One region of the Virgibacillus sp. 6R genome, then DNA from elsewhere that is predicted to be linked to it. Evidence: riboswitches for the same ligand, from Rfam matches in the RefSeq annotation. Region 1 holds a riboswitch; each other region holds the start of a gene.
What was found. Region 1 has a riboswitch for thiamine pyrophosphate ahead of BKP57_RS18305 (ABC transporter substrate-binding protein). Riboswitches for the same ligand answer to the same signal wherever they lie in the genome.

Region 1 (7,409 bases):
TGTATTCCTATCATATATTCGAATATTCTTGTTTAGGGCAATTGGATATTGGGAAAATGTATTCCTTGATACTATTGTTTCCATTTAAAAATAAAGAAAGAGACGCTGAGATAATCTATAGTCCATCTTTTTTGCGTTGTAAAAGATGTCTGCTAACAGCCATTTTCTTATGATAAGAAAACAGCGTAAACCATCTTCCGCCTAGCCCCTAATAGGTTGGTTGAGCGGGGCTTTCTTAAGTAATCGCCATGGTTATTACTGGTAAACTAAAAACGTTTTTCCCGTATATAAGTTGCTGTAAGACTCCCACTTCAGAAGTTGGATAATCTGTACGGTAACAAGTCTAAGTGAGAGAACAGCACCTGAATGCCCAGCTCGTGTAGAGGCCTTTAAGTCATACTCTTGGGCTACTAACAATCAGTAGGAGAGAATGAAAACCCTCACTGATTGAAGATTCACTCTATCCTATTTAGAGGGAGAAAAATTGAGATGTTGTTGTGTATATTTGTTTGTAAATGTCTTTTAGCGACTGCTCCTTTAAGTGGGCGATTTTATGCGCTGTTTGATGAATCATTTTCGGGTGTGTCATTTTACCTGCAAACGGACCTTCGAAAGGCCATGGTCCATCCGTTTCCATCATCAAATGCGTTAATGGATACATATAAACAAGATCTTGTATCTCTTGTTCATAATAGATATCTGGTGTAATCGATATCAGATAACCATTTGCTACCATCCGTTCGATTGTTCGCTTACCACCTTTGAACCAATGGAAATGTGCCTTCTGAATAGAATGCTTTTCTAATAAATCACATACGATATCCGCATCCTCGTAGACTGCGTGTAAGCTAATTGGTAATCCAAATCGTTTGGCTAGCTTTATAAATACTTCCAACAACTCGATGTACGGATTTAAATCTAAATTCGGCTTATTTTGTCGCTTATAGTATGGTAAGCCAACTTCGCCAATGGCAACAGCTTCCTTATGATGCATTTCGATAAACTGGATAAGCTCTGCAAGTTCTGTTTCTATTGGAAGGTCTTGCTCAGGATGAAAGCCAAAGGCAGGCTTAACCACTTTGGATTGCTTTGCTAAAGCATAATTGACTTGGCAGGAAGCGAAATGATACGATACAGCAATCATGGCATCTAATTTCGTTGATTCCACTTGTTGAAGGATTTGTTGAAGCTCTCGTTCTTTATACATATCTAAATGAATATGCGCATCGATGATTTGCTCATTCATACTTATTCCCTCAATTCATAATAAAGCTGTGTTTTATAATCTAAAAATGTATTACTTAAAACCAGCTCCTCTTCTCTCGGTCTTGCAAATGGAATGACAAGCTCCTTTTTTATCGCCGCCGGCTTTTGGGATAAAACGATAATTCGGTCAGACAAAAATAATGCTTCTTCAATATTATGGGTGACAAATAATACCGACCTCCGATGCTGGTCCCAGATGGATAACAACCACTTTTGCATTTCCGCTCTCGTAAATTCATCCAAAGCAGAAAAAGGTTCGTCCAAACATATGAGCGATTGTGGGCTTTTCATACTGCGAAGAAAGGAAACACGCTGCTTCATGCCTCCTGACAATTCATGAGGGTAAGCATGCTCGTATCCTTGTAAACCCGCCTTCATAATCATTGCTCGTGCTTCTTCTTCATCTGCCTTTCCATTAGCAATTTCTTCTCCAAGTAAAACATTTTGCAAAACCGTCCGCCACGGAAAAAGGGAAGGAGCTTGTGGCATATAGCTAATATTCCCACGCAAGCCCGTGATATCTCGATCATTTAAGCGAATAGACCCTGCATCTGGCTTCATAATCCCACCGATCAGATTAAATAACGTACTTTTCCCACTTCCAGATGGTCCTAAAATGGAAACAAATTCTCCATCTTGAATGGAAAAAGAAAGCTGGTTTAACACTTGATTACTACCAAATGATTTTGTTAGTTTTTGTACCTGTAATTTCCCCATTGGCTTCTCCTTCTTCCATTAACATTACATTAACATGCTGACTCATAATAAGATTTATCATATTATACTAGTCTTCCTGTTGAGCAGGAGTCTTAACCACTTTTCGTTCTGCATAGGAAAGAAGTGCAAAAAATAGTAAACTTAATGTGACAATAAACAAAATCGCTACAAACACTCGGTCCGTACGAAATGAAGAGGAAGCAAGTGTCATATAATAACCCATTCCTTCACTAGCTCCAAGCCATTCAGAAATAACAGCTCCCATTACACTATAGGTAGCTGCGATTTTCAATCCGCTAAATAGTGATGGTAGCGCATGGGGCCATTCTAATTTGTAAAAGATTTGCCGTTTATTCGCACCAGCCATTTCCATATAATGCTTCAATTCCCCACTCGTCTGACGAAACCCATCCAAAGCAGCAATCGTTATCGGAAAAAAGCAGACGAGCGTGATGACAATAATTTTAGGTAATATACCAAAGCCAAACCAAACAACGAGTAACGGAGCTAATATAATGATCGGGATATTTTGCGATATAATTAATAATGGATATAACGCCTCACGTAATACCGGCACTAAATGCAGACATACAGCGACAACGATACCAACACTGCTACCAATAACAAATCCCATCATAGATAATTGAATCGTTGCACCAAGATGATGCTTATAATCTCCCCAGCCTGCGATTGCCTCTTGTCCAATAGATGACGGCGCAGGTAATAGCCATTCTTGAATGGCAAACAACTTACTCGCTAACTCCCACACCATAATCAAAAGGATGAGGACCAAAACCGGTCGCCATCCTCTTTTTAGTATTTTCTTAAGCATTAGCGATACTTCTCCGTTAACTTATCCATAGATGCACCTGATGGCTGATAAAATATTTTCACTTGCGAAATAACACTCGGACAACCCAATTCTTCCATCCGTTGGTTCATTTTCTCTACAATCGCAAGCAAGTCGGGTAATTCACCTTCCATCGTTGTTTCCAAAGGACTTACATGGTAAGGAACCCCAGACGCATCAATAATTGCAATTGCTTCATCCACATAAGGAATCACATCTTCCCCGTTTTTTGTTTTTGGAATGATTTGTATACTTACAAGCGCATTAGCCATTACTTCTCCTCCGTTTCTACAATCATATCGAAGCCACTCGTAATCAAAATGATGTGACGTAGGTCGATCTATTGTTTAACGAGTACCTTGGTTATTTTTCTGGTAAAAATTCATTTGTAAATGCTTTCTCACTATCCAAAGGCTTGTCCAACAATTCATTGTCAAACATCCAGGTCGAATAGTTTTCCCATACTTCTTGCTTTTGTTCGCCCCATCTGTCTGCATCATCCTGATATTTATCCGCTAGCCATTTTTGACTTGCCTTTACTAAATCTTCATCCAAGTCAGGCACTGCTTTAATTAAGATGTCAGCAGCTTCCTCAGGATTATCAATAGCGAGCTCATACCCTTTCGATACAGCAGCTAAAAACTTTTTAATCGTCTCCGGTTCTTCTTCAATCATCGTTTCATTTGTTGTCAGCACTGGAGTATAGTAATCCAGCTTTTCCGAGTAATCTGTGAGATAAACCATATTGACCTCTTCATTACGAAGTTCAGCTTCTACACCTGTCCAGCCATAATAAATCCATGCAAAATCAATATCACGCTCTACGGCAGTAAAGAAGTCGGTTTCCCCCATATTTACAATGTCCACTTTTTCAACATCGGCTCCGTCCTGCTTCATCAACGAATTAATTACCGCTTTTTCAACCGGAGCTCCCCAACCACCATACGTTTTACCTTCAAAATCTTTAGGCTCTGTTATATCTTTTTCTTTTGGTGAGGCAAAGCCAGATGTGTTGTGCTGAATAATCGCGGCAATGGAAACGATCGGAATATCTTGTACCCTCGCTTCCGTAATTCCTTCCTGAGCACCAATACCGAAGTCAGCCTTCCCAGACGCCACTAACTGATCCGCACCTGCTTCTCCCGGCATTTTAATATCAACATTCAATCCCTGTTCTTTAAAATATCCTTTTTCTTTCGCTACATATAGCCCTGTATGATTGGTATTCGGTGTCCAATCAAGAACAATAGATACTTCCTTTAGGTTCTTATCTGCCGCTTTTTCTTTTTTACCTGACTCATCGCCATTTGTACTACATGCTGCTAACAAAATAATGAACAAACTTAGCATGATGAATTTTCTCAATGTGTCTCCTCCTCCAGAATAACTACAGCTATGTAAGGTACTGAGAATAAGGGAAACTCCAATCACGAAAGACCGAGCTCTCCTCCGTTGATTGTTCAATGAACCGATTTGGACATTCACCAGCAGTTGCATTCTCCTATGTTGGTTTTATGTTTAGAAGATATGTTCATCTGCCAAGTATATACGAAATAAAAAAAGCCTTAGGGGCTTACGTACACCTAGGGCTTTTTGCACATGCAAATCATTTTTGTATATCGACATGTTCCCTACGCTGGTTTTACCCAGATCAGGTTCTAAGAGTCAGTATCTTACGGATACAATCTCAACCAGCAACACTGGTCCCCCTACAACGCTTGTATGCTATTATATAGTTGTCTTTCCATAAGTAACTATGCCATATTTGTAGAGATTTAGCAAGTTTTAATAGTTAGCTTTGCTCCAGATAGCAGTCACCTATGACAATTTTCCACAGGTTCCCTTAATTAAGCAATTTTGAATAGCTAATGAAGGCACAAATATAAGTTTTAGAAATACTTGACCCAATTATGAATATAATCCTTAACATAATGCATATCACTATTGAACAGTTAACTGCATTGTTGAAAACCTTCTAATTTAAGACGTAAACTATTGTAATCTTGTCGTCTATACACATGGTCTCTACATACTTTTATGTACTTTTCAATCTGATAAAAATTTGTGCTTTCTATAATTACTCACAATATAGTGCAATAGAACTTCAAGTTTTTCGCTGCTTGCCTTGAGTAAATCCGATCCTAGAATTTAAGTGCCCACTTCATTTCTATATAAAGTTGATGTATCACATATTTCCTCACATAATCTTTATGATCCTATTTCTTTTCTGTAATCTATATAGGAATTAAATGAGTCTACTTTTGGTCTATCGCTTGTAATGCGTTTCTTGTCATTTTTATGGAGAATTTTTTTAATTTGTGTAGAATTTTATATTTGAAAATCATCCTACACACATGAATTTCGATTTCTTCAATAGGTAAGTTTGGCATGCAGAGAATTTCCATTCTATTTGCTTGCATAAGCTTGGATTGTAAACGATCACGTTTATCTTCGTCGATGCTCCAATAAGTATTTCCATACTCATCCAAAAACTTACGCATGGATAACCTTGCCATATAGTTTCCATAATGCAGAATAATTACTTTCATCGATTATTGCCCCCCTTACTTGCAGCTAAAATAATTGGATGCGGCAATAAGCCACGCTCATTGTTTTCAGTGTCAGAATTATCATCCCAATCATCCGCATGTCCCCCCCAAAAGTCGTTTTAAAGGGTGGGGATGATTTCCCCGTTCATAACCTTCAACAAGTAAATTTTAAAAATGTCAAAATAGGAGCAAATATTTAGCGATATAAAATACAAAAAAAGCCTAGAAGAATATAGATCAGCAGAGCATAAACTTTTTGCACGTTATTATTATAGAACTTTAAAGTAATTTGTATATAATAATTATCACTATGTCGAATATTGTCTTAAAAATAGTGTAGCTAATAGTTGTCAGTTAATATATAATTATTTTGAAATTCAGGAAAACTTAATTAGGAGTGGTAATATGAAAAGATGTATTCCTAAGATATTACTTTTTTCCGCTATTATTTTTTTAGTTTCAACTATTACAGAACCGCTATACGTTAACTTCTTTTGATGATTTTGAAGCGGAATTTTTTAATGATGAATTACCTTTAGAAGATCTTACTTTTGATGACTTAGAAAAAATGAGTGAAGATGAACTTAAAGAATTCGGAATAAATATGGATGAGGATGCTGATACATTTAATCCTGAGATTTTGGATGAGGATTTTGATTGTGAGGCTGCTGTTAATGATTTAGACATAGCAAAAATGGACGGGGAGGAAAAGAATGAATTTCTACAAGTTATTGAAGAAGTAGCAGCAACTTCTGATACGGAAGAAGTTGAATTGTTAGAGGAAGCACTTATTGATATTTTTAATAGCGATTCTGAAACATTTAATGATTTAGAGGCTACTCAGGAAAGCCTAGAAGAAGCTTATGTAGAAAAACTCGAATCTGAAGAAATAGCTCTTCTTTCCAGGACGAAAAAGTTGATTTTTGGTTCAAATAAAGTATACGCGGCTAAAAAGAAAAAGGGTAAAATAAGAGTTGGTGTTAATCTTGCTGGAGCCGTATTTAATGTAGCGATTAGTGGGGTTGTTGGTGGCGGTGTTAGTGCACTTAAAAGTTATATTAAAAAGAAAGGCAAGAAAGTAGTCGCAAAAAATTTATCTAGGGTAGCCACTGCTCAAGCGAAAAAATTAAAAATAAAATCAGTTAGAGGAGTAGCTATAGTAACAGTAATTTCTAGCGCTATTTATGTGGCCTTAGATTATTTAAATGTTGGTGTAGCCCTAGCTAGGGGTATAGATTCCAAAGATTGGTATAGAAATAATGGGTGGATTGATATAACAAAGTGAGGTTAATTTAAAATGAAGTATTTAAGATACATTATTTATCTAATTATTTTAATTTCAATTGCGTATTATACGAGTATGTACATTACTGATAAGGAGAAATTATACACCTATGTTATTACTTTTCTTATCATTACCCCTATTGTTTTTTTAATTCTTTATTTGGAATTTATAAAAATCCCCCCAAAAAAAACAAAGAATGAATGATTATCTTAAACGGGTTCAGGATAGCTGACTTTAAGCGAATTTGAATCCGTTTTTTCTTTCTCTTAGATTTAAGGAACGCAAAAACGCTCACAACTTTCCGTCTTTTTAGATTATCTTGAAGGTAAAGCATAAGATGTTTATAAAGTGAAATCCAGTAAGCTGTTGGGCGGTTTTTACAAGAGCAAGTAACAACTAAAATAGCTGGAAGAATAGTTCGTCAACCTCCGTAGTAAAAGAAACATATTCAATCTCATCTAAGATAACGAGGTCAACATTTTTGAACTTGCTTTGGAAGGATGCCAGTCTATCCTCTTTCCAAGCTTTCTCCAGGCTTTCCACCAAATTAGATACCCGATAAAACCTGACCTCTAATCCCGTCTTGCATGCCTCAAAACCTACGGATGTCGCTAAATGTGTTTTTCCCGTTCCAGGTGACCCCGTTAGAATCAAGTTTTCTTTTGCCTGAATGAAACGTAACCTTTTATTACAAGAATGCTTTCCTATAGTAGAACAAAGGCGCAAGCGCCCGTTTAGCAAC
Region 2 (7,409 bases), 370 kb from region 1:
AAATAATGAAATGATAGTATAATAGGCATCATGTATCGCTTGAAATATTTGAGTTTTTGAAAAAATGTGTAGGGCAAGCACGAATAGGGCGTAAAATAATGAAGGAGGTATATGGAAATGAAAAAGATTGTTAAGGAAACTTTTATTTTATCCATGTCACCAACAAATAAGCCTGTAGAAACCATTGCTTCAGGGGAAACGGTGCTATTTGAAACGTATGATTGTTTTAGTAACGAAATAAAGAGCGACAAGGATTTATTTCATACAGTTGGCTGGGATAAAATTAATCCAGCAACAGGTCCTGTATTTGTAAAAGGGGCTAGCCCAGGAGATACAATCAAGGTTGATATTCTGGATATTAAAATTGCTCATCAGGGAGTGATGTCGATAACACCTGAGATGGGTGCATTAGCCGGCTGTTTCGCACAAGAAAAGACTAAAATTATATCGATAAAAGAGGGCATGGCTGTTTTTAATGAGACGCTGCAATTACCGATTAATCCAATGATTGGTGTTATTGGTACAGCTCCGTTAGATGAAGATGTGCCGACTGGAACGCCGAAAGACCATGGTGGAAACATGGACTGTAAGCGTATTAGGAAAGGCGCAACGCTTTATTTACCTGTCAATGTCAATGGTGCTCTTCTGGCCATGGGGGATGCTCATGCGGTGATGGGAGATGGTGAAGTTGTTATTTGCGGACTGGAAATCCCTGCCGAAATTACAGTTAAAGTTACTGTTATTAAAGGTCAGCCTTACCCACTTCCATTTTTAGCTGATGATGAATATGTGATGACGATCGCATCTTCAGAAACACTAGATGAAGCTTCCAAACGAGCAACTAAAAACATGCATACCTTCCTTGTAAATGAGGTGAAGATGGAGGAGCATGAAGCAGCAATGTTTTTATCTCTAGGAGCAGATTTGAAAATATGTCAAATTGTTGATCCGCTAATGACAGCGAGGATGGAACTCCCTACTTGGGTGCTTGAAAAATATAATTATAAGTTAGTGTAGGAATATTTGATAGATAAAGGTTGATTAAACAGAGGGTTCAAGCAATCTCTGTTCATGGTGTACTGGTACTATTGAAAAAATGTAAAAAATAAATGGAATCTTCAATCAGCGGGGGCTTCATTCATCCCCCGCTACTTGTTAGTACCACCAGGGTATGACCTTAAAGCTCTTACGAAATGGGGTATTTAGGTGCTGTTATCTCCCGCTTAGACTTGTTGCAGTACAGATTATTCAACTCTTGAAGTGGGAGTCTTACAGCACCTTATACGGAATAAATAATTCAAAAATCAGTGGAGAACCGTCCACTGATGTATCTTATGCTTGTTTTACTGTCAATAAGCTGATCGTATGTAGCTGTCCTGTATGATGTGCTTCATGGAATACGGCAACTTTTGTGAGCCCGCCAATTGTATCTTGACCTAGGAAAGGCTTTTCTAATTTCGTTGCAAAATATTCAGGCTGTAGTTTCATAGCACGGTCGAATTGTTCCTGCAGATTTGCCCTTAATTCTTTCAGACTAGGTACTTCTTCTGGCCAATCAGCAGGTTTTGTTCCATTTCCAAATAAAGAAATATACGTTTCAGGTAAATGCTTGGATTGGTTTGGAAATCCAAATAAAAACTGTTCAGCCACAGTTAATATATGTCCGATATGCCAGCGCACTGTATTATTCAACCCTTCCAGCTGCTTGTCGATAAGCGATTCATCGAGCTTATCCAGTTCTGTAAATAGCATGTTGCGATTGAACGCAAATTGTTCGATTAAATCTTTACTCATGTCCATCCCCCTAAATTTTTGAATTTGAGATTAGTATAACAAAGAAGATGATAGATGAATAGTTTTATACCCATACTTGTATAATGGGAATGTTAATCTATTTAATAACGAACGAGTATACTGCTTTACCAAGTGGCTTGCACAAATGTAGTAAGTGTGGTGCTGGATAATGGAGTTTGAAACCAGATGTAGTTTGAAGCGTGAATCATGATAAAGTGGTCGCAGTTTTCAAACTTAACCGTTTTTTCTGGACATATGCATACAATTGATGTACCTTAGAAGGGAATCAAATAAAAAATGAATATATGAAATCACTAGGGGTGCCATTTTAAATGGCTGAGATCAACGTACAACGTTGGGACTCTTTGAACCTGAACTGGCTAACAAACCAGCGGAGGAAAGTGGCAGGTGGACTATTTTGTATGTGGTACAAGATTGGTCTAACTGGATTCGTGCATATACATGTCACTTTTTCCTTCGCTGGAGAAAGTGGCATTTTTGTTTTTCGTAATTACGTTAGTAGACTATGAGGTGAGCTATGCAATTATATGCTGTAACGAACGGGAAGATGGAGGAAGCGAAATTAGTAGATACCATACAAGTGATTGCTCCGTTTGTAGATCGAATTATTTTAAGAGAGAAGCAGAAGTCATTACAGGGGTATCTAGCTTTTGTTCAAAAGTTGATACAGGCTGGTGTTTCGAGAGAAGTGCTTTGTATTCATAATCATGTTTCTGCCCCAGCTTTGACAGAAGTAAATCAGTTACATTTACCAGAAAATAAGGCCTCGTTAATAGCTGACATGAAAAAATTATCTCCCTCATTACAAGTGGGTGTGTCCGTTCATTCTTTGCAGGCTGCAAGGCATGCCGAACGATGTGGAGCCGATTATGTTATGTTTGGGCACGTTTTTGCAACAGATAGTAAACCGAGAATAAACCCTAGAGGGGTTGAGCAAGTAAAACAATTAGCTCATGCCCTTACGATACCAGTAATTGCAATTGGAGGAATTAAAAACAACAAAATATGTGACTTATCAGGCGCAAATATTTCCGGAATCGCTGTTATGTCAGCAATCTTTAGTGCTTCTAGTCCTCAAACTGCGGCAATGAAATTACGAGAGGAGGTAAGGCGAATTGAAGCAACATCATGAAGTTGTCATTGTTGGTGGCGGAATTATTGGTCACGCTATTTCCTATTCCTTAAATAAAAGTGGTTTATCTGCAATGGTCATCGAAAAGCAGAAGAGCGGCAGAAAAGCAACACGAGCTGCAGCGGGAATGCTCGGAGTACACACGGAAAATAGCACTTCCAATGGATTTTATCATTTTTGTCAAACAAGTAGAAATATGTATAAGGAATTAAGCCGGGAATTATATGAGCTTACTGCCATTGATATTCAATTAGCTCCCAAAGGGATGTTGGAAATTGCTTTTAACGAAAACGAAAAACAAGTACTTGCTGCAAAACAGCAAGCCTTGCCTAATTTAGAGTGGTTGGAACCTCGAACATTAAAAGAAAAGTTCCCGATGTTAGGCGAAAAAGCCATTGCTGCTCTGTATATGGAAAAAGATGGACATGTAGAGCCAACCCGAGTATGTGAAGCTTTTAAACAAGCTGCTGTAGCAAGTGGAGGGGAGGTTCAAGAAGATTGTCATGTCTGGACAATATCTAAACCAACTGATTCTTTTACTTTAACGACAGATCAGGGAATGATAACGGCTGATCGAGTTGTAGTCGCAACAGGTGCTGAAAGTGGACGTTGGTTTACAGAGATGGGACTATCTAATCCAATTGTGCCTGTTAAGGGGGAATGCTTATCGGTTACATCAAACAATATCCAAATCCATGAAACTCTATTCTGTCAGGATTTTTATCTTGTACCAAAACAGGATGGCCGTTATATTGTTGGCGCTACTTCTGATCGTTATAATCACTCTTCGCATGTTTCGGCAGGGGGATTGGAGACATTGCTAAACCGATTATTTTCAGTTATTCCAAAGTTCCGTGAGGCAATGGTGGAATCCTTCTGGTCAGGAGTGCGGCCTGGAACGGAGGACGGGATTCCCGTTATTGGCGAACACCCTTATCTTTCCGGTCTTTATTACGCTACGGGTCATTATCGAAATGGTATATTGTTAGCCCCTGCTACTGCCCAATTAATTAGCGATCTAATGATGAATCAGGAAACGGAATCTGTTATGCAAGCGATGGTCTCACCAGAGCGGCTGAGAGGGGTAGGAAGTAAATAGGGGGAATTTTACTTTTAAACGTTTTTAAGAGGCTAAGCGCCTCATTCCTAAGTAGCGTTCGTAGTAGAATTCCATCCGTTATTGTTACTGGACGATGTCACAGTATCTTCAGGAAATATGGTGTTTTCAGCGTACTCTGGATGTTGATGCACATCAATGGATGGAAGGGAGGATTTTTAATGGATATTCAAGTAAATGGAGAAATATTGCAATTCGATAATAAGGCAATGACAATTGCTGATTTGTTAGAAGCCTATGACATACAAGAGAAGATAGCAGCTGTTGAACGAAATAAAGAGATTGTTAAAAAAACAGATTACAAACAAACAATGTTAGCGGATGGAGACGCTATTGAAATTGTTCATTTTGTAGGGGGAGGTTAATACGATGTTACAAATTGGTAAGCAAACATTTCAATCAAGATTATTGCTAGGTACGGGAAAGTATCCTAGCTTCCAAGTGCAAAGAGAAGCAGTGAGGGTATCGCAAGCAGAAATTTTAACATTTGCAGTCCGAAGAATGAATATTTTTGATGCGAATGAACCTAACTTATTAGAGGAACTCGATTTAAAAAAATATACGTTGCTTCCGAATACAGCCGGGGCTAAAACAGCAGAAGAAGCAGTTCGAATAGCTCGTTTAGCGAAAGCCTCTGAATTATGTGACATGATCAAGGTAGAGATTATTGGCTGTGATAAAACATTGCTGCCTGATCCATTTGAAACGATGAAGGCGTCTGTACAATTGCTTGAGGAAGGATTTACTGTATTAACTTACACATCTGATGACGTCGTGTTGGCGAAACGACTAGAGGAAGCTGGTGTACATGCGGTGATGCCTGGTGCTTCGCCAATTGGATCAGGGCAAGGAGTAGTGAATGCGTTAAATCTGCAGTTTATTATGGAACAATCCAGTGTTCCAGTCATTGTAGACGCTGGTATCGGCTCACCGAGTGATGCTGCGTACGCCATGGAACTCGGTGCAGACGGAATTTTGTTAAATACTGCTGTATCGGGGGCAGATGATCCAGTGAAAATGGCTAAAGCGATGAAGCTAGCCGTTGAAGCCGGTCGATTAGGATACGAAGCGGGAAGGATACCGAAAAAAACATATGCAACAAAAAGCAGTCCAGAAACGGCGATGATAGAATGATACGTGAGCGTTATTCACGCCAAGCACTTTTTGCACCTATTGGAAAAGATGGTCAGGAAAAATTAGCTGAAAAGCATGTCGTCATTGTCGGTGCAGGAGCATTAGGTAGTGCAAATAGTGAAATGTTAGCCCGAGCGGGGATTGGAAAAATTACCATTATTGATCGTGACTATGTCGAGTGGAGCAATTTAAGTAGGCAACAGCTTTTTACAGAGGAGGATGCTGAACTTTCTCGGACGAAAGCAAAAGCTGCTGCCAAACGGCTTCAAGCAATTAACTCTGCAATTACAGTTGAAGGAATTGTGGAGGAATTTGGACCCGAAACTGCAGAACGCCTTGTGGAACAGGCTGATTTTGTGGTGGATGGGACGGATAATTTTAATACACGATTTATTATCAATGACGCCTGTGCAAAAGCAGGCGTCCCTTGGGTATATGGAGGTTGTTTAACAAGTTACGGGATAGTCCTACCCATTGTGCCCGGGAAGACACCTTGTTTACAATGTCTGATTGATCAGCTTCCCCAAGAGGAGGGAAGAACATGTGATACCGTAGGAGTTATTGCGCCGGCAGTCCAGATTACGGCTGCTTATCAAACAGCAGAGTGCTTAAAGTATTTGACTGGATACGAATTGTCTCAGGAAATGCTCAACTTTGATGTTTGGCAACGAAAACATGTTTCTGTTAACATTAGCTCATTGATTGATTCTCACTGTCCATCGTGTTCACCAAAGGCAACTTATCCTTATTTAATGAAGCAACAAGGGATACAGACAGCTGTATTATGCGGAAGAGATACGGTACAAGTACGACCTGCTCAGACAGGTAATTTGTCACTAGCTTCCTTGGTAAAACAGTTAAAGCCGTTATCGGAGTCGATGAAAGATAATGGAGAGTTGTTAATTTTTACAATTGAAAATACCCGTTTTGTTGTGTTCAAGGATGGACGCACGCTAATCCATGGAGTAAAAGATGTACATCAAGCGAAGAAACTATACCAGCGTTACATTGGAGCTTAACGATAACATCCTGGAATAAATAATTTCAGGATGTTATTCTCGGAAAATGTCTAGTTGGTGTATGCATGGTTAATTTTTCTTACTCTTTATCTCGTATATAAGGTGCTGTAACATTTCAATCTGTACTGCAATAAGTTTAAGTGGGAGATAACAGCACCTAATGCCCGATTTCGTAAGCGCCCTTAGGTCGTACCATTACGGTACTAATCATCAGTAAAGCGTGAATGAAAACCCTAACTGATTGAAGATTCACTTTATTTCTTCACTTAATTCATCTATATTTCTTCTCTCTAGGTTATCGATTTGCTTCTTCTGTTTAAAAAATGTGCGAAATAGATAAATAATGAACACAACAGCCAGAACAGTAGATCCTAACATGATAAGCTGGAATAATGCATCGCCTAAACGGAATTCTCCCATAAGTTTCACCTCCTAATGGAATATACTAAATGAGAAAAATATGAAAATAGTGTAGTATTGTTTAATAATAACAGCATAATTGTCATCAACTTATTTTTATGTAACGAAAAATGAAAATTTTGCAAAAAGAATGATTTGAATAAGCAGGTTTTGAGCGGGAGGAGTTTGGGTGAGTATGGTGATTGAGATGAGCAATGTGTCATGGAAAAGACAAGGACAAATCATTTTGGAGCAGATTAATTGGCACGTCTTAAAGGGAGAGCATTGGGCAATTTTAGGATTAAATGGCTCTGGTAAAACGACATTACTGCAAATGATCAATGGCTATATTTGGCCAACAACTGGGGAGATATCGGTTTTAGGACAGACTTTTGGAACGACAGATTTGCGCTTGCTGCGGAAGAACATTGGCTGGGTCAGTTCAGCATTGCAACAGAAGATAAGGCTAACTGATATAGCCGAAGCGGTTATTCTTAGTGGAAAACATGCTTCTATCGGTATATACGAAAAAATAGAAGCAAAGGATATGGCTCGAGTGGACGCATTAATGGAGCAATTAGGGATTCGCTATTTACAAGGGCGGTCATATCAAACGATGTCCCAAGGTGAAAAGCAGAAGCTTCTGATTGCTCGAGGATTAATGGCTAGACCGCAATTGCTTATTTTAGATGAGCCAACCAATGGATTAGACTTTCTTGCTCGTGAGGAGTTATTACTTTTTATTCAACAATTAGCAGAACAGAAAGAAGCCCCAACTATGTTGTTTGTTACA
Region 3 (7,409 bases), 2.2 Mb from region 1:
ATTGTATCTTGCCAAGCGTTGGAGCATGAACCGTTACATTCCTCAGAAATGATGGCAAAAATGGCTCTAGCAGCGGTTCAGGGTGGTGCAAAAGGAATTAGAGCTAATTCTGTAGCCGATATAAAAGCAATTAAAAACCAAGTAAATGTTCCGATAATCGGATTAATGAAGCAAGATTACGAGGATAGTGATGTTTACATTACGCCTACAAAAAAAGAAGTGAAAGCTTTGTTAGAGGTAGGTACAGATATTATTGCCATGGATGCAACCATGCGAAAGCGCCCAGGGGATGAAACGTTAGAAGGCATTATTACATTTATCAAGTCACAATCAAATACGGAAATAATGGCAGATATTTCTACTGTAGAGGAAGCAAAACATGCAGAAGAGTTAGGCTTTGATTGTGTATCGACAACTTTAGTAGGTTACACACAGGAAACAGAAGGACAGCACATTGCAACGAACAATTTTAAACTGTTACATGAGATACGATCAGCAGTATCCATCCCAGTCATTGCAGAAGGGAAAATTAGTACGCCACAAACTGCTTTTAAAGCTCTTGAGAATGGTGCGTATTTTGTGGTAGTAGGCAGCGCAATTACTAGACCGCAATTAATTACCAAAACATTTGTAGATGAGGTTCAAAAATATAGCGCCAACAATTAAGTTGGTTGCTATATTTTTTTATATTCTTCTAATTTAGACAGTGTCTGGTTATAATTCGTACTCGCCTCTTCATTGGTTAATAGCATCATACTAATTATGTCTAAACAAATTAAAATAGATAACTGACTGTTCATAAAACCTTTTGTTTGATAGTGCTGTACACTTGCGGTATACAGGATAATATCTGACTGTTTTGCTAAACTGGTTTCAGAAAAATTGGTAACGGTGACGACCCTCGCTCCCTTTGATTTGGCTAGTTGTACGCTATCAATCACTTCTTTTGTCTGTCCAGAAGATGATATGGCAATAACGACATCGTTTTTTGTAAGAATAGAGGCATTAATAACCATAGCATGTGAATCTGTATGCGTATCTACACTATACCCCATTCTGCTTAATCTTATTTTAAGTTCTTCAGCGGACAAACCAGAGCTACCAATACCATAGATATGAATTCGATTAGCGTTTTGTATCCAGTTGGAAACAAGTTCATAATCATTAACAGTTGCTACAGAGTGTGTTGATTTAATCACAGAGTTATAAACTTGCGCAACCTTTTCTATTGCTTCATTAGACTCAATAGTTTCCTCGACTGCATCACGTAATAATATTTTAAATTCTACAAAGTTACTTACCCCAATTTTTTTACAAAAACGCGTAATTGTAGCTACAGAAACACTTATTTTACTAGCTAATTCTTTTATATGTATATTTAATAAATGTTGTCTATTATTTATTACATAATCAGCAACTTTTTTTTCGGTTTTACTTAATGTTTGGTATTTTAATAGCACCTCATCAAGGATAGAATTCATTCTTGGTCACCTCCATAAGTAGTATATAATCTAAAAGAACAATGAATTCGAGTTGCTCGCTTCTCGAATGGAATATATGTAGAAGAGACAGTGAGTTATCTGTAATTAAAGAATGGGCGAAGCAACACAATTTTCATCTCACCTTTGAACACCCTATAAACGATATTATATAAGAGAGAGTTAATAATTGCTAATTCAGCACGACAAACGCTTCGACTTGATGGTGAAAATAGGATGTAAGTACGTATACATTCTAAACTATAGCTAATAAAAACAATTGTCCTCTGATATTTTAGAAGGGTTTTTATTTCACTATAGGAAAGCATAAGATTTTTTTGGTTTATAGTTTGAAAGAACTTAAAAATTGATTTTAAATAAAAAAGTGCATAACAAAATAAGCCTATATATAAGGCGTAAAATTAAAAATATTATAAAAATAGTAGTAATCTAAAGTTTCTTAAATTATTAATTCCTCAGCAGTTAGGATAAATATTCCTTATATCAACACATCCCCACCGAATTTTATAGTGGATAAAGCAGACATTGACTGTTTGCCACGTAATAAACTGGAATTGTTTATACAAGGATTAGTTTCCGTGCTCATTGGCACACTTATTTGTACTTAAAAATGACAAACGGCACATCTTAGTATGCGGGCAGCAAAGTAAAGAACTGCACCACTCAACTCCCCGTGCTCTGTAGTGTATCTGCCTACTCAATTATATTTTATCAACTTTTTCGGGGGTGGAAGAATTACTTTTATTCATTTTTGTGCCCTGAGCATAGCGAAAGGCATGATACTTAGTATAAGAAAAACAAAGGCTTCCGCCATAAGACTTGGCGACAAGCCAAGTTTTTCTAACAATAAATTTTTCTTTACAATTTCCACCATTATTGCTAATCTAGACTTAGTTCATCAATAAATTAGAATCTTTTTAACACTAGGGGAGCTAGATGGTTAGCTGAGAGAAACGTGTGTCGTTTTGACCCTTTGTACCCGAACAGGATAATGCCTGCGTGGGAAAGTGTAGTCATAGCTGACTGCATTTCACGTGAATGGAATGCAGTTTTTTTATCTTTCTATCCATTATGTCCGTTACCCATGATGGGAGTTGCTTTGTTTAGCTTTGGCACTCATGCTACGTAGTTAGATCTTCTTTATAAGATCGGTCTTCATATTGCCATGTGTCCTTTTCGCATTATAAAGTTTGGTATCTCGTTAGACGGGCGCTTACGTTTTGAATGTAGATAATTTCACTGTGACTGCTACATAACACACACCAATTTCTTCGCAAAGGTTGTCCAACTATTTTAGAAATAGTTGTATAAAGCTCAACTCTTCTAAACCATTCCAAATATCCCTTTTAGCCATTCTAATTCTTGTTAGATTCCTTTATTCTGTATAATTTGTAATTAATTTCTTTTTTTAATTATTTTTTGTACAATGAATAGGAGGGAAAAATTCCCAATTACGATGATTGGGGAGATATAGTATACCTACCACAGACTGAATTTTCACTAACTGGAGGCGGTTGTAAATGAAAGAACAATGGGGATTTTTAGAAAACGTACCTCATGACGCTGCAATTAATATGGCCTTAGATGAAGCACTGTTACAGTGGCATTATGAAGAAAAAATACCTCCAACATTACGTTTTTATCAATGGAGGAAACCTACTCTTTCCATTGGACATTTTCAAAAATTGGAGGGGAGAATTGATTTAGAAGGCGTTCAGAAGCACCAATGCCAATTGGTTCGGAGAATGACTGGAGGAAGTGCTGTGCTGCATGACGATGAATTAACTTATAGCATTGTTATTTCCGAATCGCACCCGTCTGTAGCTTCGTCAATTCGCCAAGCCTATTATGATTTATCCAAAGGAATTCTGGAAGGATATAACCATTTAGGAATAAAAGCAAGTTATGCTGAATCGGTATCTAAGGAGCGAAGCAATATTTGTTTTGAGCGCCCAGCATTTTATGAAATGGTCGTGGATGGTAAAAAACTTTCAGGAAATGCACAGACGAGGAAAAAAGGAGTACTCCTTCAGCACGGATCGATCCCTATATCGATGAATGTAGATATGCTGTTCGATATGTTTATTTTTCCAAATGAAAAAATAAAAATGAGAAAGAAGCAAGCTTTTTGGAACAAAGCTACAACCATAAACCGGATTTTACAGAAAAATATTTCGTATGACACCGTGAAAGCAGCTTTTAAAAAAGGTTTTTCAGAAGGTCTCGAAATTGAACTGAAAGAATTTTCATTAACAAAAAGCCAGTGGAATGAAGTGTATCGGTTAGCTGAAAAAAAATATGCTAATTTACCATTAGAAGGAGCGGTTTCTCATGTCTAAAAATACAACACCCCTAAGAAAACCTGCATGGTTAAAAACGAAAATCAATACGAATCAGTCGTATCGTGGTTTAAAGAAGTTAATGCGGGAGAATCGTCTCAATACAGTGTGCGAGGAAGCTCGTTGTCCTAATATCCACGAATGTTGGAGCGAGAGAAAGACAGCAACCTTTATGATTTTAGGTGATACATGTACAAGGGGATGCCGCTTTTGTGCTGTAAAGACAGGATTACCAAATGAATTGGATTGGGGAGAACCAGAACGCGTAGCTGATTCAGTTGCAATCATGGGACTAAAGCATGTTGTCGTGACAGCTGTTGCTCGTGACGATTTAAATGATGGAGGGGCAGCTGTTTTTGCAGAAACTGTTCGGGCGATTAGACGTAAAAATCCAGGCTGTACGATTGAGATTCTGCCTTCTGATATGAAAGGGGATTATGAAAGCTTACATACGTTAATGGATAGCGAGCCAGATATTTTTAATCATAATATTGAAACAGTAAGGCGGCTAACAAAACGGGTTCGGGCTAGGGCAATGTATGATCGTTCTCTCCAGCTTTTGCAGCGGGTAAAAGAAATCAAGCCAAATACGCCGACGAAATCAAGTATAATGGTTGGTTTGGGAGAAGAAAAAGAGGAAATTATTCAAGCAATGGATGACTTGTTAGCTCACCAAGTAGATATAATGACAATTGGTCAATATTTGCAACCGACGAAAAAGCATTTACAAGTTGAACGCTATTATCATCCCGATGAATTTGAAGAATTAAAGAAAATAGCTCTGGAAAAAGGGTTTAAGCATTGTGAAGCAGGGCCTTTAGTCCGTTCTTCTTACCATGCTGATGAGCAGGTGAGCAAGACTTCTGCACAACGGAGAATTGATTATATGAAAGGATATGAGAGTCAAGAAAAAAAGCAAGTTGATTTCCAATTCTAAGAAGCGATATGAGTTAGGATCATGGGAAAATATGGTTTTGTTCGAAAAAGTCCTCTTTAAAGCAAGAGGGCTTTTCGTCTTTTTGTCATGTCTAATGATGCTGCAGGCTTTGATTTAAAATAATAAAACAACTAACGGTATTAGTACAATTTAACAATAAGTGTTCTTCATGTACATTAGTAATCCGTGTGGAACCCTTTCATGTTTCTGTTCGTATATAATGATATACTGGGATATAGAAATGGAGCGTATTCATGATGAAATCCATCACCGTAAAGCAATTAGCAAAACAATTCAATTTAGAAATTTTGGCAGGAAATGATGAATTAGAGCGTTTAATAACGAAGCCACGAACACATCGCCCTGGGCTGGAATTTATCGGTTTTTTTGATTTTTTCCCAATGGAGCATGTTCAGGTGTTAGGGAAAAAGGAGATCGCCTATTTACATCAATTAACCCATGATGAAAGAAGGTCGCGAATTGGCAATATCGTGAAATACCATCCGCCTTGTTTTATTGTAACCTCCGAACAAGAAGGATTGATGTATTTAACTCAATTTTGTAATGAAGAGGGTATTCCACTACTTCGTACAAAAGAGCCTACATCCACTTTTATTGAAAAATATGATGCTTATATGATCAAGTCATTAGCACCGGAAACAGCAATTCATGCTGTTTGTGTTAACATTTTTGGGCTTGGAATACTCATTCGTGGAAAATCAGGGATTGGAAAAAGTGAAATTGCCCACACGTTGATAGGTAGAGGGCATCGATTAGTGGCGGACGATATCGTTGTTTTAAAAAAACTCGGTCCGGATACTTTATTAGGAACACATAATGAAACGAATAAAGAGTTTCTCGCTTTACGAAGTGTCGGTTTACTAAATGTCGTTCGTTTGTATGGAAGGAAGGCGTTTCAAGAAGAAACACGTATCGCATTGGATATTCATTTAACAGAATGGGAAAAAGATGCTTTAAACAATGAATTGGAACTTGAAACAAAGACGAATGATTATATGGGGGTTACTATACCTACAATAGAAATTCAATTGCAACCAGGACGCGATGTCGTCGGCTTAATTGAAGCTGCGGCAAATAACTGGTATTTAAAACAACAAGGCTATAGTGCAGCAGAAGAATTTATTCAACGTCTAGAATCAGATATGGAAAATAAGGGGAAAACTAATTAAATGATAGTTCTAAATGGGGTTGGGACAAAAGCAAATACGATATAGCAATAGCCGAACGATCCATTTATCCCGCTTATAAGGTTAGACTCCGACTTCAAGTACGACAAGTGAAGCAGTAGATATTAGCGCCTAAATACTCGATTCGTTTAGTGGTCTTTAGGTCATACCATTATGGTACTAACAATAAGTAGGGGATAAAAGAACCCCCTACTTATTGGGTCTACTTTATTGTTCGTTTTTTGAATCAGCAGCGCTGGTTTGGTTATATCCCAGTCTTTACATAAGTTATAGTTATGTATGGTAAGCCCACATTTGGAGCTAAAAGCAGCTGTTTACACTTTATCCGTGTAGGTCTAGGTAATTAAGGCAGCATCATAAATAATGCTACGATGGAAATAATAGGGATCGCGAGTACTAGGAATGTACTAATTAAAGAAAATTGTGTGACCATAGCTTTAGCTTCCTCCGGCACATCTACTTTTTTCTGTAAAAAAATAAAGAACACCGCAAAGATAACAAGAAATAATAGAATGATTGCCGGTGTGTATAGCTCTGAAACTTCAGTTACGCTTTCCATCTGAGAAAAGCCGTAAACAATCAATAGTATTGGAAGACCTTCGCTTATTGCTACACCAATCATCATATTGTTTTGAACTCTTGCTTGTAGACTAGGGTCTTGTTTTAACTTTTCCACATTTATTTTAAAGAGTGCTAAAATGGGGATCATTGCTAGAGCAGCTGCTGCAACAAATACATACGGGCTCATGGAAACAACCTCCTTCCTTAAAATTGGTGAAAATGGCTATGTCTATTGTCGCTTGTCCGGTTAAAGCTGGATTGATTTTAAAAGATAAGAAACCAGCATGGCTCGCCAAGAGCGCAAGCCACCATCTATGATGAAAAACTTTGCTTTATAATGTTTAGATTCTTGAAAGACTACCTAAAATAAATAAGTTATATAATGGTAAATAGCGTTTTTTTCATACAAAAGTATAAACTTAAGTGCTTGGGGATAACGAAATAACCGACTAGCCACGTCCGGCTCCATCGCTCAGCAACTAGGCGACTTTAGAAATGCGCCCTACGATAAGGCCTCATCGGTTCGTGGTAAAGAGGAAGGCCGACTAAAAACGGGCTTGCCGCTCAGGCGTCGGCATACCCCTGTTTTTAGGGGCATGATTCCTAAATCTTTAGTTGATTCGTTCCATTCGCTACGTTGCTAAACGGGCGCCCCTCGTCTTTGTTCATTTTATTTGCTACATTGTATGAAATGATAATCTCCAACAGGTTTATTCTGTTTTTCTTAATGCCTATTGGACAAAGCCTTGAGCTACTTACCTTGCAATAAGTTAAATCGTAACATCCAGATAAGTTTCACTATCCTAATGCTAACTTTTAAAATTAGCCTATCATGTTTGACGATTCTGTACAATAAAATTTGCTA
Region 4 (7,409 bases), 1.6 Mb from region 1:
GCTTTATGACAATGATGAAGAACGGCAAGGTACCGTTGCTGGAGCTTGCAGAATTCTATTAAAAGAAAAAGCACCGCAAATTAACTTTGTCGAAACGATTGACCCAGAAGAAGCATTTAGTAATATTGATTTCGTCATGGCTCATATTCGCGTTGGAAAATATGCAATGCGTGAAAAAGATGAGAAAATACCGCTTAAGCATGGGGTAGTTGGACAAGAAACATGTGGACCGGGTGGAATTGCCTATGGAATGCGTTCGATTGGACCGGTTATTGAACTTGTGGACTATATGGAAAAATACTCACCAAACGCATGGTTTTTAAACTATTCTAACCCTGCAGCTATTGTTGCTGAAGCAACACGGCGATTACGTCCAAATTCTAAAATATTGAATATTTGCGATATGCCAATTGGAATTGAGGAGTTAATGGCGGCATCGATTGGATTGTCGTCTCGTAAAGAAATGGAAGTGCGATATTATGGTTTAAACCATTTCGGTTGGTGGTTTGATATTCGTGATAAACAGGGAAATGACCTAATGCCAAAAATTCGCGAGCATGTTTCCAAACATGGCTATGTGACAGCAGATGAAAGTAAGCAGCATTCTGATGCAAGCTGGAATAGTACCTTTGCTAAAGCAAAAGATGTGCAAGCACTTGATCCAATGACCGTGCCAAACACATATTTGAAATATTACTTCTATCCAGATTATGTGGTGGAACAGTCTAATCCTGAATATACACGAGCGAATGAAGTGATGGATGGACGCGAGAAGTTTGTATTCGGAGAATGTCAAAAAATTATTGATAACCAAACCGCTGAAGGAACTGAACTAGAAATTGATGAACATGCTTCCTATATTGTAGATTTAGCACGTGCCATAGCCTATAATTCAAAAGAACGTATGCTGCTGATTGTTGAAAATAACGGCGCAATTAGTAATTTTGAACCGACAGCAATGGTTGAAATCCCTTGCCTTGTTGGCAGCCAAGGCCCTGAACCACTTGCTATGGGAGAAATTCCTCGTTTCCAAAAAGGATTAATGGAGCAACAAGTGGCAGTTGAAAAACTGGTAGTAGAAGCTTGGGTAGAAAAATCATACCAAAAACTATGGCAGGCACTTACGTTATCTAAGATTGTCCCGAGTGCAAAAGTTGCTAAAGATTTACTTGATGATTTATATGAAGCGAATAAAGCATACTGGCCAGAATTATCTTAAATATCAATAGCTGGCAATAAAATAAGCCGTCCTAGAAGGAGAAAAAACTTTTAGGGCGGTTTTTTGCACTATAGGAAAGCATTCCTGTAATAAAGCAAAATGAGGATTGAACTAAAAACGCCCCCTTGGTATGATACGAGGTGTCCAAATCTAATCATAATCAAAAATATAGCAATTTGAAGCCTTAGTTTGTTAGACTATCAATCAGGTTTGATTTTTTATTAGTAAGTAATGAATATGAAAAACTATCTTAATGGATGGGTTAACGATAAATATTAGTAAGCGATAAAAGGGACTGGCGAAAGGAATGTGATTTATGAAGCAAAGAAATATATTCAAGTTTATTATATTTTCTTTATTCTTTATTTTATTAGCTGCATGCGGGGCTGGCAATGCAGAAACCTCCGAAGGAAAGACCAAAACAGCTAGTGAAACAAAACAGGAGACATTAAATGCTACAACTGATTCTGTAGCACTAAAGGGACACACGGTTATGATTGATCCTGGACACGGCGGAAGAGATCCAGGTTCCGTAGAGTCTAACGTTGTACATGAAAAAGATTTAATTACGAATACGTCAGATGCGATAAAAAAAGCATTACGAAATGCTGGAGCTAATGTTATAATGACAAGGACAGAAGATGAAAAAGTATCGTTAGAAGATAGAAGGAACATGAGTAATGAAGAATCACCAGAGGCTTTTATCAGTGTTCATTACAATACATTTACTGATCCAAGTGTAAGTGGTTTTAGTACGTATTATTTTTCTAAGGAAAAGGATCATCAGTTAGCGCAGAGTATTAATCAGTCACTTACAGCAGCTATTGAATTACGAGATCGGGGAGTCAAGGAAAACAATTATTTTGTATTGAATGATAACGATGCACCATCTATCCTGTTAGAGTTAGGTTTTATGAGTAATCCAGAAGAATTAGCAACCATACAGTCTGAGGAATATGATCAAATAGTGGGTGCTGCAATTGTAGATGGATTGAAAAACTATTTTGAAGCAAGCTAGAATGCTTCCATCTAGGGACGTTTCGAAGGAGAGGAAATTATGAAACGGAAACATATCATCACCTTTATTGTTTTATTGCTTATGTTTATATTTACATCAGCATGTACGAATAACGATAAAGAAGAATCAACTCAGTCCAATGATGAAAAAAACGGTGAAACAAATCAGAGCTTACAGCTTCCTGAAGCGGATTTACAAAAATTAGATAGTGGCAAAGATGTAAAAGCTTTACAAATTGCTTTAAAGAATATTGGCTACGATATAAAAGATAATGGTGAATTTGATGATGCTACTGTATGGGCTGTTACAGACTTACAGATGCAGAAAGATTTACCTTTAACTGGTATCTATGAACAAGAAACTGCAAAAGTGGTTCGGCAACTACTTGAAGATAAATCTAGTGGTTTTGAAGCGGGTAAAGAATTGCCTGTTAAAGCAGAGCCTGTTACCACGGATAGTGGGACAAAAGTTACTGCAAATCCCCACGAACAATTAGTATTAGTAAATAAGGAAAATGCCCTACCACCAGACTATACGCCTGTGGACTTAGTGACACCCAATGTTCGTTTTCCTTTTACTGAAGATTTACCGAAAAAACAAATGCGTAAAATTGCTGCTCCAGCGCTTGAAGAGTTATTTGCAGCTGCAGATAAGGAAGGCTTGGAGTTGTTTGCCCAGTCTGGATATCGTTCCTATGATCGGCAAACATCGATATTTGCTTCTAATGTACAATCTTTAGGTGAAGCAGAAGCAAACCAAGTAAGTGCTCGTCCAGGTGAAAGTGAACATCAAACGGGTTTAACGATGGATGTGACTAGTCCTAATGTTGATTTCCAATTAAACGAGGATTTTGGAAATACAGATGAAGGTAAATGGTTGGCAGAGAATGCGGCTGAATATGGATTTATCATTCGCTTTCCAAAGGGAAAAGAAGAAATTACACAATATCAATATGAACCATGGCATATTCGTTATGTTGGTAAGAAAGCCGCTCAAGAAATCATGAAGAATGATCTAACATTAGAGGAATATTTATCTCAAGAATAAATGTATATCCGAAAGCAGAAAAACTCCCTTCTGAAATAGAAATATAGCAGGGAGTCTTTCTTTATAATAATTAGATAGAATATTAGTAATGGAGTGTCATGCACATTTAAACTAATGCTGTGGAAGGGATTGGCCACATTGCTTGATTTTCTGCCATATCCCAGAACATATACTCAAAGTAACTTGTCTTGACAACGATATCTTCTAATAGAGCCAGCTCATGCTCTGGTTTATCTTTAGCAATAGCATTTATTAAATCAATGCAGTCGTTAGCAAGTGCTGTGAATTCATCTGAGGAATACATTTGTACCCAACTCCCATAAAATTCATGTTCCAATGCGTTTGGCCATGTTGCTAGTATTTTCCCTATATAGTTATAGCTCCAGGCACATGCGAGAACAGCAGCGATTGTATTTTCTACGCCACCTCGTTGAGAGACATTTAGCATATAACTTGTATATGCAGTCGTTGTCGCAGCTGCTTCTGTTTCTTCTAACTCTTGTGCGGTAATACTGAATTTACTTGCATAGTTACGATGCAAATCCATTTCCATATGCAATGTGCCGTGTAATAGATTGGCAAAGGTTGTCATAGTTGTTAAATCATTTGCCTTTGCACTACCTAGTGCAAACAGACGGGAATATTCGATTAAATAAACATAGTCTTGCTTCATCCAATGTTTAAACTTTTCTTTGTCCAGCCAACCTTCCCCTAGTCCCTTCACAAACGGGTGCTCCAAATATGACTTCCAAATGGGCTCCACCTTTTTCCATAAACGGTCTGTAAATAATGGTTGCACGTTTAATTCTCCTCTTCCATGTTATTATTTTAATGCTAGAGAAGTTATGGAAACAACTCACCTTTGCAGTTTTGAGGAAGATCACTTAGCTCTGTAACGAAGTGAAGCAAAAGTCATAAAAAATCCCATTCAACGATTGTAAAGAATGGGAGTGCATGCTTGACTAGCTTGTTAATCTGTTGCAAGTCATCACTTCCCTACGCTAGTGTAAACTAGATCAGGTTCAAAGGGTCAAGTTTCCTTTCTCAGCAATAAAATTGCTCCCCTAGTGAAACATATAGTATGAAACTATTTACAGGCTATTTAATCATATTTGATTAAATAGAGCAAATAAAATGAGAAAACAAGTGTTATCTTTATAGATTGATAACTTGAAATAGCCAAACTATGTTTGTGTATTTAAACAATTAAAAAAAGGAGATGGGGATAGGATGTACCCCGTCGATTTTTATATTATCAGTTGCATTTTCATGTTGTTAGGGTGGTTCATTTTGGAACAAGAAATTACTCATCGTAATTTCAGGATTTAATGAATCAATTTTTAAAGGCAATAAAAATCAGTTAGCTAAAGTCGGATTATTTCAATAGGGTATGGGTGTCTTATTGATTCTTTTCCCTGTTGTGGAATATTTTTTAAACGACTGGGATTATGGATAGTTGTTGCCCGCTTATTCCCGTACCGATTGAAATATTTATAAGAATTCAATTCTTAAGTATAATTAAATGGATACTTTGCATGCTTTTGGTCTGTTAAATGGTACTCAGTTTGGGTAGGATGAGGGTAGAGTATGTAAAGGAGAGGAATATTCATGCTTTTAGAAGTAATTACAACGAATTTAACAGATGTGATTGAGGCAGAGCAGTATGGTGCAGATCGGATTGAACTTAGTCCTGCAATGGCGGAAATTGGCTTAACACCAAGCTTCGGTTTACTAAAAAATGCGGTAGAAGCTGTAAACATTCCTATGAATGTAATGGTTCGTCCACATAGTCAATCGTTCGTATATAATAAACATGATTTAGACACAATGAAAGCGGATATAGAGTTAATTAAGAAAGTTGGAGCAAATGGGATTGTTATTGGTGCATTGACGGTTAAACAGACCATTGATGAGGAAGTTTTAAAACAGTTGTTGGATGTGGCTGATGGTTTGGAAGTAACCTTCCATCGGGCGTTTGATTTTGCCCGTGATCAAGTAGAAGCATTACAATGCTTAGCAAAATATGAGCAAATTACAACGATTTTAACAGCCGGTGGTAATTATAAAGCTCCTGACGCAATTCCACAACTGCAGCAAATAATTGATTTAGCCAATGATACGCATTTATCCGTTATGGTTGGTCACGGTTTAAGGCCAGAGACATTTGCCGATGTCTATCATCAAGTAAAGCCACAAGCCTTTCACTTTGGTTCAGGTGTACGAATAAATAATTCGTTTGCTCATTCGCTTGATCGTAGTAAAATACAACAAGTCAAAAGAACAATGAAAGGAAATTAGTTTTTTCAATAAAAATACCTGGGTTTTATCATTCATAAAACCCAGGCTCAAACTATTATTTCTTTGTTTTCGGGTTAAAAGCATCTTTAAATCCTTCGCCGATAAAGTTAATTGATAAAATGGTTAACGTTATTAACAAACCAGGTGGTAACCATACCCACCACAGGTTTTCGAACGTACCAGGGTCACGGGCTGCTTGTAGCATATTCCCCCAGCTTGGCGTGCCAACTGGTACACCGAAGCCAAGATAACTCAATCCAGTTTCGGCCACAATCATCGCTGCTAATAAAAGTGTTGCCTGAACGATAATGGTTGATATGACGTTAGGGAGTATATGTTTAATCATTACTTTAGAAGGCTTGGTACCGATTGATACCGCACTTAATACATATTCATTTTCCTTTTCCGACATAACCTTACTTCGAATTACTCTTGCGGCTCCGGTCCAGCTGAGTAAGCTAATAACAAGAATTAATGCTAACACACCACTGTCAACAAAAATCGCTTGTAATACAATAACAAAAATCAGGAACGGGAAATTCATCATAAAATCAGTAAATCGCATGAGAATACTATCAATTTTATTCCCGTAATAACCTGAAATTGTTCCTATTAACGTAGCAATGAATATAATGATGGCCGTACAAGAAAAGCCAATTAATAACGATGTCCGTCCACCATATAATAGCATGGTAACGATATCCCTACCTGCACTATCTGCACCAAGCCAATGTTCAGCAGAAGGCGGTGCTTCAACAAGCTTTGGGTTTATGCGACTCGGATCAATATCAGATAAAAGTGGTGACGCCATGGATAATGCTGTTACAACTAATAGGAAAATAAGACTAGCCATTGCAGGAATATTTCGGATAAATTTTTTTCGGGCCATTGCCCATTGTGATAAACTTTTCTTCTTTGGAGGGGTCTGCTGAACAGTTTGGTTTGTAATTGGTTCCATTTAATCTACCTCCTCCATTAATCCAATCGTATTCTAGGATCCACTAACGCATAGAAAATATCAGCGAGCAGATTTCCAATAAGTGTCATAACGGTTAATAGCATCGTGATCGCCATAACTACTGTGTAATCTCGATTATTAATTGAATCTACAAATAGTTGACCTACCCCTGGATACGTGAAAATGGTTTCAATAATAACAGATCCTCCGATAATACCAGCTAAATCAAACCCTAATAGCGTAACGATAGGGATGACAGAATTACGTAAAATATGTTTATTATATACTTTCTTTTCAGGTGTTCCTTTTGCGCGTGCCATACGCACAAAATCTTTTTGAGAACTTTCAATCATGTCGTTACGTAAAAATTGCGTATAGCTAGCAATTGGCAATAAACCAAGACATAATGACGGTAAGATAGCATGTTCTACTTTACTAACGATATATTTCCATGTCCCAGGGTCTACCCCCGAACCAATACTTCCAGTTGCTGGGAGCCACCCTAATTGAAAGGAAACAAAGTAAATGAGCAATAAAGCTGCTACAAAACTCGGCATGGCAAGTGCTAAATAATTTAATACTTGTACACCATAGTCGCCTAATGTGTAGGGATGGCGGCCTGCATATCTTCCCATTAAAAAGGACACTATGTATGTAATGATCATGGCTACAACAGCTAGTAATATGGTATTAGGCAGTCGCGATAAAATTAATTCTGAAGCGGGCATTTTATGCACGAATGATTGCCCAAAATCCCCTTGAAAAAATCCACTGACCCAGTTTAAATACTGAACATAAGTGGGATCATTATAGCCAAGCTTTTCTCGCATTTCTTCAATATACGCTGGGTCTGTATTTAATGGATCAAT

Region 2: linked by a shared signal. The riboswitch ahead of BKP57_RS16685 (thiamine phosphate synthase) and the one ahead of BKP57_RS18305 (ABC transporter substrate-binding protein) in region 1 are both predicted to bind thiamine pyrophosphate.
Region 3: linked by a shared signal. The riboswitch ahead of BKP57_RS08215 (lipoate--protein ligase family protein) and the one ahead of BKP57_RS18305 (ABC transporter substrate-binding protein) in region 1 are both predicted to bind thiamine pyrophosphate.
Region 4: linked by a shared signal. The riboswitch ahead of tenA (thiaminase II) and the one ahead of BKP57_RS18305 (ABC transporter substrate-binding protein) in region 1 are both predicted to bind thiamine pyrophosphate.

The regions. Positions count from the first base shown of each region.
Region 1 is NZ_CP017762.1:4,044,033-4,051,441, reverse strand. Features, by position in the region: gene BKP57_RS18325 (TatD family hydrolase) at 470-1,246, opposite strand; gene BKP57_RS18320 (ABC transporter ATP-binding protein) at 1,249-1,983, opposite strand; gene BKP57_RS18315 (ABC transporter permease) at 2,051-2,815, opposite strand; gene BKP57_RS18310 (thiamine-binding protein) at 2,815-3,105, opposite strand; gene BKP57_RS18305 (ABC transporter substrate-binding protein) at 3,197-4,198, opposite strand; TPP riboswitch at 4,445-4,554, opposite strand; gene BKP57_RS23470 (helix-turn-helix domain-containing protein) at 5,089-5,382, opposite strand; gene BKP57_RS18295 (hypothetical protein) at 5,951-6,667, shown strand; gene BKP57_RS18285 (ATP-binding protein) at 7,064-7,393, opposite strand.
Region 2 is NZ_CP017762.1:3,669,333-3,676,741, forward strand. Features, by position in the region: gene BKP57_RS16675 (acetamidase/formamidase family protein) at 118-1,017, shown strand; gene BKP57_RS16680 (DinB family protein) at 1,333-1,794, opposite strand; TPP riboswitch at 2,101-2,211, shown strand; gene BKP57_RS16685 (thiamine phosphate synthase) at 2,333-2,947, shown strand; gene thiO (glycine oxidase ThiO) at 2,931-4,046, shown strand; gene thiS (sulfur carrier protein ThiS) at 4,226-4,429, shown strand; gene BKP57_RS16700 (thiazole synthase) at 4,434-5,198, shown strand; gene BKP57_RS16705 (ThiF family adenylyltransferase) at 5,195-6,217, shown strand; gene BKP57_RS22275 (DUF4083 domain-containing protein) at 6,467-6,637, opposite strand; gene BKP57_RS16710 (ABC transporter ATP-binding protein) at 6,807-7,409, shown strand, end outside.
Region 3 is NZ_CP017762.1:1,794,898-1,802,306, reverse strand. Features, by position in the region: gene BKP57_RS08225 (N-acetylmannosamine-6-phosphate 2-epimerase) at 1-666, shown strand, start outside; gene BKP57_RS08220 (MurR/RpiR family transcriptional regulator) at 675-1,481, opposite strand; TPP riboswitch at 2,415-2,522, shown strand; gene BKP57_RS08215 (lipoate--protein ligase family protein) at 3,020-3,838, shown strand; gene lipA (lipoyl synthase) at 3,831-4,775, shown strand; gene hprK (HPr(Ser) kinase/phosphatase) at 5,033-5,965, shown strand; gene BKP57_RS08200 (hypothetical protein) at 6,327-6,731, opposite strand.
Region 4 is NZ_CP017762.1:2,423,576-2,430,984, forward strand. Features, by position in the region: gene BKP57_RS10900 (6-phospho-alpha-glucosidase) at 1-1,219, shown strand, start outside; gene BKP57_RS10905 (N-acetylmuramoyl-L-alanine amidase family protein) at 1,536-2,237, shown strand; gene BKP57_RS10910 (D-alanyl-D-alanine carboxypeptidase family protein) at 2,277-3,284, shown strand; gene tenA (thiaminase II) at 3,391-4,083, opposite strand; TPP riboswitch at 4,261-4,360, opposite strand; gene BKP57_RS10920 (copper homeostasis protein CutC) at 4,893-5,582, shown strand; gene opp4C (oligopeptide ABC transporter permease) at 5,638-6,540, opposite strand; gene opp4B (oligopeptide ABC transporter permease) at 6,558-7,409, opposite strand, start outside.